Corallococcus sp. EGB: one gene and its partner. The protein of the gene in region 1 interacts with the protein of each later gene in a pairwise test. Links are inferred from orthologs where the notes say so. Each region holds a gene or a part of one and is shown in the gene's direction. Other genes may lie near its edges.

Evidence for each region.
Region 2: the proteins of KYK13_RS15300 (region 1) and KYK13_RS13335 interact in binary tests that used the Escherichia coli proteins (3 or more experiments, as listed by UniProt). The link is inferred for Corallococcus sp. EGB from one-to-one orthologs.

What each region holds. Positions count from the first base shown.
Region 1 is NZ_CP079946.1:3,649,722-3,655,406, forward strand. The notes cover bases 1,087-3,859. They hold KYK13_RS15300 (sulfurtransferase TusA family protein), read left to right. Parts: upstream 1,087-2,244; coding sequence 2,245-2,475; downstream 2,476-3,859. Other genes in these bases: KYK13_RS15295 (thioredoxin domain-containing protein), read right to left, coding at 1,087-1,999; KYK13_RS15305 (ABC transporter ATP-binding protein), read right to left, coding at 2,495-3,406; KYK13_RS15310 (ABC transporter permease), read right to left, coding at 3,403-3,859. In the rest of the region: more of KYK13_RS15295, read right to left, coding at 44-1,086; more of KYK13_RS15310, read right to left, coding at 3,860-4,269; KYK13_RS15315 (penicillin-binding transpeptidase domain-containing protein), read left to right, coding at 4,440-5,685. UniProt on the Escherichia coli protein: Sulfur carrier protein involved in sulfur trafficking in the cell. Part of a sulfur-relay system required for 2-thiolation during synthesis of 2-thiouridine of the modified wobble base 5-methylaminomethyl-2-thiouridine (mnm(5)s(2)U) in tRNA.
Region 2 is NZ_CP079946.1:3,112,121-3,117,121, reverse strand. The notes cover bases 1,669-4,622. They hold KYK13_RS13335 (IscS subfamily cysteine desulfurase), read left to right. Parts: upstream 1,669-2,441; coding sequence 2,442-3,803; downstream 3,804-4,622. Other genes in these bases: KYK13_RS13325 (iron-sulfur cluster assembly accessory protein), read left to right, coding at 4,358-4,622; iscU (Fe-S cluster assembly scaffold IscU), read left to right, coding at 3,924-4,316; KYK13_RS13340 (SPFH domain-containing protein), read right to left, coding at 1,669-2,071. In the rest of the region: KYK13_RS13345 (protein-disulfide reductase DsbD), read right to left, coding at 1-375; more of KYK13_RS13340, read right to left, coding at 458-1,668; more of KYK13_RS13325, read left to right, coding at 4,623-4,741; Fe-S protein assembly co-chaperone HscB, read left to right, coding at 4,867-5,001. UniProt on the Escherichia coli protein: Master enzyme that delivers sulfur to a number of partners involved in Fe-S cluster assembly, tRNA modification or cofactor biosynthesis. Catalyzes the removal of elemental sulfur from cysteine to produce alanine.

The sequences.
Region 1 (5,685 bases):
CGTGGGAGCCGGCGGCCTTGTGTGTTTCAGGAACGGGCGAGGGCTACTTCGCTTCCGCCGCCACCGCGACGCCGGCCTTCTTCAGCTCCTCGTCGATGACGCGCTTGAAGGCCTCGAAGGGCTGCGCGCCCACCAGCGTGCGGCCGTTGATGAAGAAGGTGGGCGTGCCGTTGGCGCCCTTGGAGGCACCATCCGCCATGTCCGCCTCGATCTGCTTGTCGAACTTGCCGGAGTCCAGGGCCGCCTTGAACTTGTTCATGTCCAGCTTCAGCTCCTGGGCGTACTTCTCCAGGCTCTCGCGGTCCAGCGAGCGCTGGTTGGCGAAGAGCTTGTCGTGCATCTCCCAGAACTTGCCCTGCTCGTTCGCGGCCATGGAGGCCTGGGCGGCGAGCTTGGCGTGCTGGTGGAAGGGCAGGGGCTGGTGCTTGAAGGCGAACTTGACCTTGCCCTTGTACTCCTTCTCCACCTGCTCGATGGTCGGCACGGCGCGGCCGCAGAAGGGGCACTCGAAGTCAGACCAGGCGACGATGGTCACCGGCGCGTTCTTCGGACCGCGCACCGGGGCGTTGCCCAGCTCCACCTTCTGCACCGCCGGCTCGGCCGGCTCCGCGGGAGCGGCCGGCGCGGCGTTGACGTTGTCCTGGTTCAGCTTGGCGTAGAGGTCCTCCGCCTTGGTGCCGGCGGCGAGCGCCTTGTCGGCCTTGGCGATCTCCTGGTCGATGAGGGGCTTGAAGGCCTCGAAGGGCTGCGCGCCGGAGAGGAAGCGGCCGTTGATGAAGAAGGCCGGGGTGCCGTTGGCGCCCACCGCCATGCCCGCGGAGGCATCCGCCTCCACCTTCGCGGCCACCTTGCTGGACTCCAGGTCGGCCTTGAACTTGCTCATGTTCAGGCCCAGCTCCTGGGCGTACTTCTCCAGGTCACCGCGCTCCAGGGCGCGCTGGTTGGCGAAGAGCTTGTCATGCATCTCCCAGAACTTGCCCTGCTCGTGGGCGGCCATGGAGGCCTGGGCGGCGAGCTTCGCGTGCGAGTGCATGGGCAGCGGCTGGTGGCGGAACACCACGCGCACGTCCTTGCCGTAGGTCTCCTTGATCTTGGTGAGGGTCGGCACCGCGCGGCTGCAGAACGGGCACTCGAAGTCGGACCACTCGACGATGGTCACCTTCGCGGTGGCCGGGCCGAAGACGGGGGAGTCCGAGGGGATCTCGATCTTCTTCGCGGCGGCCGGGGGCGCATCCGGCTGCTGGGGGCGGGACGGGGCGCGCTCGAGGCCCTTCTCGATGGTGCGCGCGTACACCTGCGACGGCGCGACGCCGCTCTTCACCAGGGCCTCGGCCTTGCCCATCTCCTCGTCGATGAGGGCCTTGAAGTTCTCGATGGGCTGCGCGCCGGAGAGGAAGCGGCCGTTGATGAAGAAGGCCGGCGTGCCGCTGGCGCCCAGCTGCTGGGCCAGGGCCTGCTCCTTGTCGATGGTGGCGCCCAGGCGCGCGTCCGCCATGTCCGCCTTCCACTTCGCCAGGTCCAGGCCGATCTGCTTGGCGTAGCCCTCCAGGCTCTCCGCATCCAGCTTCTTCTGGTTGGCGAAGAGGACGTCGTGCATCTCCCAGTACTTGCCCTGCTCACCGGCGGCGAGCGCCGCGAGGGCCGCGGGGCGGGCCTGGGCGTGGAAGGACAGCGGGTTCTGGCGCATCACCACGCGGAGCTTGCTGCCGTAGTCCTTCTCCAGCTGCTGGACGGTGTTGTGCGCGCGGCTGCAGAACGGGCACTGGTAGTCGGAGAACTCCACCAGGGTGACGAGCGCGTTGGCGCTGCCCTTCGTCGGGGCGCCGTCGATGGGCACCTTGAAGACGGTGGGGTCCACGGCGCGCGCGGCGGGCTTGTTGGCGGCCTGCGCGAGGGAAGGCGTGCTGCCGGGGGTGGTTTTCGAGCCGGTGGCGGCACGGCCGCCAACGAACCCGAGCACCAGGCCCACCAGCAGGGCCACGATGACATTGGGCTTCATGGGTTGGGAATGCTCCTGCGCCATAGGTCCGACTCCGGGCCCCAAGCGGGTGTCTGGGTAGGGAAAGGGCGGGGTACTTAACAGAGGGAATTCCAGACACGCAAGCCGCGATGACCGCCTGCGTCCGCCCGTTATCCAGAGGCCTCGAAGGGTCGGACAACGACGCTCGGAGCGCCAAAATTCCCTCTTGGAATGCGTGGGGGAGGCGCTTGGGCCGTGACCCAACCGTGAGAGGATGCGCGGCCATGGAAGCCGGTGTGCGCGTGGATACGTCCGGGGCCCTCTGTCCGGTGCCCATCCTGGAGATTGCCAAGGCCATGCGCCGCCTCCAGCCCGGGACGCTGGTGGAGCTCATCTCCACGGACCGGGGGCTGGAGGCGGATCTGCCCGCGTGGTGCGACGCGACGGGCAATGTGCTCGTCCGCCTGGAGCACCGCGGTGCCCACTACGTGGGCTGGGTGCGCAAGGCGGGGTGAGCGCCCGTGGGGGGCAGGCCTACAGCAGCTGGAGGACGCGGTCCTCCAGGCGGCGGCCGCGGCTGACCCCGAGGATGAGCACCTGGTGCTGGAGGAGGTGGCCGACGGTGCGGCTGATGACCTCCTCGGCCTTGTGGGCCTGGCCGTCGAAGCGCACGCGCAGCACGTCCGTGCCCTCCATGCGCGCGTCGGTGACGCCGGGCAGGGACGTGATTTCGGGGATGATGACGTCGCCCCGGGCGATCTGGACGCGGAACTCGGCGCCCTGGCCGGTGAGCTCGGACATGGTGCCGGCCTGCGCGAGCGAGCCCTTGTCGAGGATGGCGGCGGCGTCGCACAGCTCCTCCAGCTCCTGGAGGTTGTGGCTGGAGACGACCACCGTCTGCGTGCCCTTCATGTCCTTGATGACCTGGCGCACCTGCGCGGCGATGCGCGGATCCAGGCCGGCGGTGGGCTCATCCAGGAGCACGAGGGGGGGGCGGCCCATCAGGGCCTGGGCCATGGCGGCGCGCTTGGCCATGCCGTGGCTGAGCGCCTGTGTCTGGACCTTCCAGGCCTCCATCAGGCCCACCTTCTCCAGGGCGCCGCGGGCCTCGTGCTCCGGCTGGGGGAGGTCCGACAGGCGGGCCCAGTACGTGAGCAGCGCGCCCACCTCCCAGCCCGGGGGCAGCACCGCGTCCTGGGGCAGGGCGCCCACGCGGCCCTTGAGGGCGCCGGGCGTGGTGGGCGACACGCCCATCACCTGGAGCGAGCCCTGGGACGGGTAGAGGTAGCCGCACATCATGGAGAAGGTGGTCGTCTTGCCGGCGCCGTTGGGGCCGATGAGGCCGAACACGTCCCCCTTCTGGACCTGGAAGCTCACCGCGTTGACGGCGACCTTGGGGCCGAAGGTCTTGGAGACGTTGTTCAGCTGGATGGCCAGGTCGCTCACAGGTCCCTCGTGCGCAGGACGCCGTAGGCGCCGAAGAGGAAGGCGGCCGCGAAGGCGGCGTAGGCCGCGCCGCTGATGGCGAACTCGGCGAGCCTCGGGTGCAGCAGGTTGACCGAGTAGTACGACGGGGACAGGTAGCGCAGGAAGCGCACCGGGCTCTCGTCGCTCACGGCGCGTCCCACGGAGTCCATCAGCCAGAAGACGAAGAGCAGGCTGAAGTTGAAGACGAGGCTCACCGCGGGGGTGCGGAAGAGGCTGGAGCACAGCGTGGTGAGCGAGATGTACGCCAGCGAGAAGACGATGGTGGCGCACCAGAACTTCAGGAGGTTGAGCACCAGATCCGCGAAGGCGAAGTCCGCGTTGATGATGCGCGCGTAGATGAAGATGGCCAGGTCGATGACCAGCACCAGCCCCACCAGCAGGGTCGCCTGGGAGAGGAACTTGCCCAGCAGCACCGACGAGCGGCGCGCGCGCACGGTGAGGTAGCGCATGGAGCGCGGTCCCACTTCTCCGCTCACCTGGTCGAAGCCCATCAGCGCGATGTAGGCGGGCAGGAAGAAGAGGGTGATCTTGAAGACGACGAGCACCACGATGGGCACCTTCGCCAGGGCCTCCATCATCGCGGGGTCGTTGCTGGCGAGGAAGCCGAGCACCCCGCGGTGCATCTCCTCCGCGGCGCGCGTGGCGACCTCCGCGTCGGCGCCGGATTCGGCGAGCTTCGCGTTCACCTGGGATTGCAGCTCGCGGGTAACGAAGCCCACGATGAGCAGCACCAGCGCGGAGAACATGCTGTAGAGCCCGAGCAGCACGATGGCCCGGCCACTCTTCAGGGCCCGGCGCAGCTCGGCTTCCCAGATCACCAATGTCTCTTTGAGTCCGTCCAAGGTGCACAGGACCCTACTGGACCTCCGAGCACCTTCCCAGGTTTCTCGCGGACGAAGGCGGCAGACAGGGAGGCAAGCCGTGGACAGCGCGCTCTCAGTGACTAGGATCCAGCGGCCTGCTCCCTGCCCCCCAAGGAGAGCCCTGAAGCATGATGAAGCACCGTCTCCTCGCCGCCCTGCCGCTGTTCCCCCTCACGCTGCTCCTGGGCGCCTCCGCGCCCGGGCCGGACGCGAATCCCGCGCCGTCACCCGCTGCCCCGTCGGATGCCCAGGCGCTCGCGCGGACGGCGGACGCGCTGGCAACGGACGCGGGTCCGGTGGGCGCCCGCGCGCTGGTGGAGAAGGTGGAGGCCGAACATCGTGCTCGGGCGGGCGCGTCGGATGCCGGGGCCGCCGCGAGCATCGCGCAGGCGCCGGCCGTTGAGCCGTCCGTGAGCGGTGCGGCCGCCTCGCAGGCTCCAGGTGCTGCTCCCTCCGCGAACGGTGCGACCGCGGCGCAAGCCCCGGCCGCGGCTCCGTCCACGAGCGGCGCTGCGGTCGCGCAGGCCCAGGCCGAGGCCGCCACGGCGACCTCCACCGTGCAGGGCACGGACACGCGCCCGGTGGATGCGCGCGCGCTGGCGGAGGCGCTGGCCGCGAAGGATGCGTCCGCGCTGGAGCCCGGCATGGTGCCTCCGATGCCGGTGCCCTCGCGTGAGAAGGCGCCGCCGTTCTCGAAGCTCCAGGGGCTTCCCCGCGCGCAGGACCTGGTGGCCCGCGCGAAGCTGGAGGGCAACAAGCTGGTGGTGAAGGGCGGCAAGAGCGCGCCGGATCAGGTGCTCACCATCGACCCAGGCCTCCAGGCGTCGCTCACCAAGATCATGGAGAACTACCAGGTGCCCTACGGCGCCGCGGTGGTCCTGGAGCCCTCCACCGGCCGCGTGCTCGCGCTGGCGGAGCACTCCGAGGCGAAGCCGGAGCTGCGCGGGTTGCCCATCCGCGCGGTGTACCCGGCCGCCAGCATCTTCAAGATCGTCACCGGCAGCGCGCTCCTGGAGGCCGGCGTGTCTCCCGAGACCGAGGCCTGCTTCCACGGCGGCAAGCGCCGCCTCAACGAGCGCCAGCTGGAGGACACCGAGCGCGACGGCGCCTGCTATTCCCTGGCGCTGGCCATGGGCAAGAGCGCCAACGTCATCTTCGCCAAGATGACCAGCAAGCACCTGTCCGCGGACGCGCTCAAGCGCATGGCGGCGCGCCTGCGCTTCAACCGCGAGATCCCCTTCGCCCAGCCGCTGGACGTGTCGCTCGCGTACATCCCGGAGGACGGCTTCGCGCTCGCGAACACCGGCGCGGGCTTTGGCGACGTGTACCTGTCCCCGCTGCACGGCGCGCTGCTGGCCGCCGTCGCCGCCAACA
Region 2 (5,001 bases), 540 kb from region 1 along the record:
CATCACCACCACGGGGCTGCCCAGCATGGAGCCGAAGGCCTGGCCCGTCTTCGCCGCCAGGACGCCCAGCGCGCTGAACACCACGCCCATACCCACGATGTACGACGTCGTCAGCGCCAGCGAGCGGCCCCGCGCCTCCGCCTTGCGCGCGCCGAACACCGACACGGTGATGGGGATGAGCGGATACACGCACGGCGTCATCGCGGTGAGCAGACCGCCGGCGAACACCACCAGCGCGCCCCACGCGAGATTGCCGGACTCCAGGAACCGGGCCGCGTCCAGCCCTGTGCTCGGGCCGGAGGGCAAAAGCCACGGCACCACCGCCACCGCCACTCCCGCCACCACCGCCGCCAGCGTCAGCTTCTTCGTGTCCATGCGTGCCTTCCGCCTCCGCGCGCTCCGGACCGCACAGGCTCCGGAAGCGGCCCCTTTCTATATGCGGAGGCAGCGGACGCGGCTACCCCACAGGCGGCTGCGCCGGGGAGGCAGGCACCTTCAGTCCGGCGGAGCGCGCCAGCCCCATCACGCCCTCCACGGCGGCGGCGATGTAGCCAAAGGGATTCGCGCCATCCACCGCCGTCACGTGCACCTCGCCCATCTTCTGCTGGAAGGCCGCCGCCACCTGGGGCAGCTGCCGCGCCAGCGTCAGCTGGATGACCTCCGGGCTCACCGAGTTCTCGATGTCGCGCAGCGCCTTCGCCCGCTCCATCTCCAGCCCTTGCAGCGCGCGCGTGCGCCGCAGCTCCAGCTCCGCGATGCCGGCCTCCGCCTCCGCGATGGCCTGCTTCGCGAGCATCACCTGGAGCCGGGCGGACAACTGCTCGGCCTCCTGCCGGGCCTCGGCCAGCTGGATGTCATGGCGCGCGGACTCCGCCTCCTGCTGGCGGCGCAGCCGCTCCAGCTCCACCTGTGCCTTCGCGGCCTCCGCCTCCTGCTCCCAGCGCAGCTGCTCCAGCTCACCCTGGGCGCGGTTGTACGCGAGCTGCCGTTCGCTCGTCAGCCGCGCCTCCTCCAGCCGCGCGTCCGTGGCCAGCGCCTCCAGCCGGGCCTGCTCCTTCAAGGCCTCCGTGCGCGTGCGGACCTCCTCCTGTGCGTTCAGCTTCGCGAGCGCCACCTCGCGCTCCACGGCGGTGCGCTCCTGCTGCTGCTGGCGCGCCTGCTCCATCTTCGCCTGGGCCAGCCGCGCCTCCTGCGCGAGCTGCTCCATCTGCGCCTGCTCCTCGGAGGCCTGCGTGCGCTGGCGGACCTCCTCTCGCGCGGCGAGCTTCTGGAGGTTGAGCAGGCGCTCGGCCTCCGTCTCCTCGCGCCGCACGAAGCGCTCCTTGGCCAGCTCCGCCTCGCGCGCCTGCCGCTCCTGTTCGCGGCGGAAGCGCGCCTGCATGTGCTCGAAGACGGCGGAGGACAGGACGCGCACGTCCTGGATTTCAATCGTGTCCAGCAGCACGCCCCAGCCCGAGTCGGTGCGGTCCTCCATCCGGCCCTTCCCGGACAGCACCGGGGCGATCTCGCGCATCAACTCCGCCGCGATGCCCTCCTTGCGCCGGGTGAGGACCTCCTCCACGGAGAGGTTCGCCACCAGCCGCCGCGCCGCGCCCACGAACATCTCCCCGAGCAGCTCGGCCAGCTTCTCCTGCGCGCGCTCCGGGTAGCTGAAGTTGAGCATCCGGAAGGCCACCAGCGGATCCGCGATGCGGTACACCGCCAGGCCCGTCACCGCTACGCCCACCTTCTCGTTCGTCACCTGATCCGCGGTGAACTGAAGGCGCTGGATGCTGGTGGGCACGATGGCCACCGAGTCCCCGGGCAGCTTGAAGCAGCTGGCGCCCTGGCCGCTCACCTCGCGCACGCGCCCCCGGCGCATGTGGATGAGGAACTCGCTGGGCCGCGCGGTGATGAGCCCCCACTTCTTCACCTTCTCCGGGTCCTCCGCGGGCTTGCCCGCCCGCCAGCCGTCCGCGTAGCGGGAGCGCTCCAGTCCCCCCTCCAGGCGGATCAGCGACGGCCGCCCCGTTCCCTCCGACTGCGTCTCGTGGGCGTTGCTCCGGGCCTGTGACTTCGCGTTGGCGCTCATGTGTTCGCACCCTCCGCGACCGCTCCAGTGCAGGCCCCCGGCCATCTCCCGCGGGGCCACGAAACGGGCACTTATGGGCTCGCGAAGCGCCGTTTCGGCTCTCCCCGCTCCAACCCGGCACAGCCGGAGTGCTCCACTCCGGAGGAGCGTTGGACCCCGCCGGAGCGCTCCTCGACCCGACGCGTCGGACACAGGGGCATTGCGCCCCATGTTCCCTTGACCCGAGGGGGGTCGATTTTATAATTGACCAGTCCGGTCCACATTCGTGTGGGCCCGTGTAGACCCTGCCGCTGCGCGCGGACCCACCGCGTCGCCGGGGAGCGGAGGGACGTTCCACCCTCCTGCGTCACTTCTTCCTGAGGATTTCATGCTGAACCTGCCCATCTACATGGACAACCACGCGACCACCCCGCTGGACCCGCGGGTGCTGGAGGCGATGTTGCCCTACCTCCGCGAGGACTTCGGCAACGCGGCCAGCCGCAATCACGCGTTCGGCTGGAAGGCCGAGGCCGCGGTGGAGAAGGCGCGGCGGCAGGTGGCGGACCTCATTGGCGCGTCGGAGAAGGAGATCGTCTTCACCTCCGGCGCCACCGAATCCGACAACCTGGCCATCAAGGGCGTCATCGAGTTCTACAAGTCCAAGGGCGACCACATCATCACCCTGAAGACGGAGCACAAGGCCGTCCTGGACACCTGCAAGCGCCTGGAGCGCGTGCGCCAGGAGCGCCTGGACGAGCTCAAGCTGCTGCGCCTGGGCCAGTTGGCCGGGCGCGACGTGACGCCGGAAGAAGTCCCGGAGCTCGCGGCGAAGCACCACCTGGAAGCCGACGAGACGTTCCAGAAGTGGGCGGAGATGCCCACCGGCGGCGCGCGCGTCACCTACCTGGACGTGGAGCGCGACGGCCGCGTGAGCCTGGAGAAGCTGGCCGCGGCCCTCACGCCGAAGACGGTGCTCGTCTCCATCATGTTCGCCAACAACGAGATCGGCGTGGTCCAGCCGGTGGCGGAGATTGGCAAGCTGTGCCGGGAGAAGGGCGTCCTCTTCCACTGCGACGCGGTGCAGGGCGTGGGCAAGGTGCCCTTCGACGTGGAGAAGATGAACGTCGACCTGGCCTCCATCAGCGGCCACAAGATGTACGGCCCCAAGGGCGTGGGCGCCCTCTACGTGCGCCGCAAGCCGCGCGTGCGCATCGCGCCCATGGTGGACGGCGGCGGCCACGAGCGCGGCATGCGCAGCGGCACGCTGAACGTGGCGTCCATCGTCGGCTTCGGCGCGGCGGCGGAGGTGGCGAAGAACGAGCTTCCGGAGGAGTCCGCGCGCCTGTTCCGCCTGCGCGAGCGGCTGCGCACGGGCATCCTGGAGCAGCTGGACATGGTGACGGTGAACGGCAGCCTGGAGCACCGCATGCCGGGCAGCCTCAACCTGTCGTTCGCCTACGTGGAGGGCGAGGCCCTGATGATGTCCATCAAGGACGTCGCGGTGTCCTCCGGCTCCGCGTGCACGTCCGCGTCGCTGGAGCCCTCCTACGTGCTGCGCGCGCTGGGAGTCGAAGAGGACATGGCGCACAGCTCCATCCGCTTCGGCCTGGGCCGCTTCAACACCGAGGAGGAGGTCGACTTCGTCATCCGCCTGGTGGTGGACAAAGTCCGCAAGTTGCGAGACATGAGCCCCCTGTACGAGATGGCCAAGGAAGGCATCGACCTCAAGAGCATCGAGTGGACCGCGCACTAGGCGCTCCCCTCGCCTCAAGACTTCCCGCCGGGCACGGAAGCCCCCGCCCGCCCGGCCGCGCATCGGTTGCCCGGATGGCGCATCAGTTCAAGCGTTGGATGATGAAGGAGCGTTAGACGCATGGCTTACAGCGAGAAGGTCATCGAGCACTACGAGAACCCCCGCAACGTGGGGACGCTCGACAAGAACGACCCGAACGTCGGCACCGGCCTCGTGGGCGCTCCCGCCTGCGGCGACGTGATGCGCCTCCAGCTGAAGATCAGCGACGCGGGCGTGATTGAAGACGCGCGGTTCAAGACCTTCGGCTGCGGCTCCGCCATCGCGTCCAGCTCGCTCGTCACCGAGTGGGTGAAGGGCAAGACGGTGGACCAGGCCATGACCATCTCCAACAAGGACGTGGCCCGGGAGCTGGCGCTGCCCCCGGTGAAGATCCACTGCTCCGTGCTGGCCGAGGACGCCATCAAGGCGGCCATCGAGGACTTCAAGAAGAAGCGCGCGGCGCGGCAGTCGTAGGCCCCTCGCGGCACTTCACTTCCAGGATTGAGGACGACCCCATGAACGAGCAGGCCCAGACGACCCAGGCCCCTCAGACGCCCCCCAAGCCGGCCCCCAAGGGCATTGGCCTGGCGGACAGCGCCGTGGCGCGCCTCAAGCAACTCCTGGAGGAGCGGCAGACGCCGGAGGCCGGCCTGCGCATCGCCGTGAAGGGTGGCGGGTGCTCCGGTCTCCAGTACTCCATGGAGTGGGCGGAGAAGTCCCGCGAGCGCGACAAGGTGTTCGAGCGCGACGGCGTGCGCGTCTTCGTGGACCCCAAGAGCTACCTGTACCTCATCGGCACGGAGCTGGTGTTCGAGCAGACGCTGATGGCGTCCGGCTTCAAGCTGAACAACCCCAACGTCAAGGCTGCCTGCGGCTGCGGAGAGAGCTTCTCCGTCTGAAGCCCACGAGGCCTTCCCGCCCGCCCCGTTGGTCAGGGAGCGGGCCGCAGGGGTCCGGCCCGGTGCCGGGCCCCTTTTTTCGTTTCCCCGCTTCTTCCTTTCGATTCCCCCGAGGACTCCCCATCGTGAGGACCCACTTCGACGTGTTCGGGCTGCCCCGCTCCCACGCCGTGGACGTGCCGGCCCTGGAGAAGCAGTACCGGGAGCTGTCGCTCCAACTGCACCCGGACCGCGTCGCGCCCGGTGACGCGAAGGCGCGC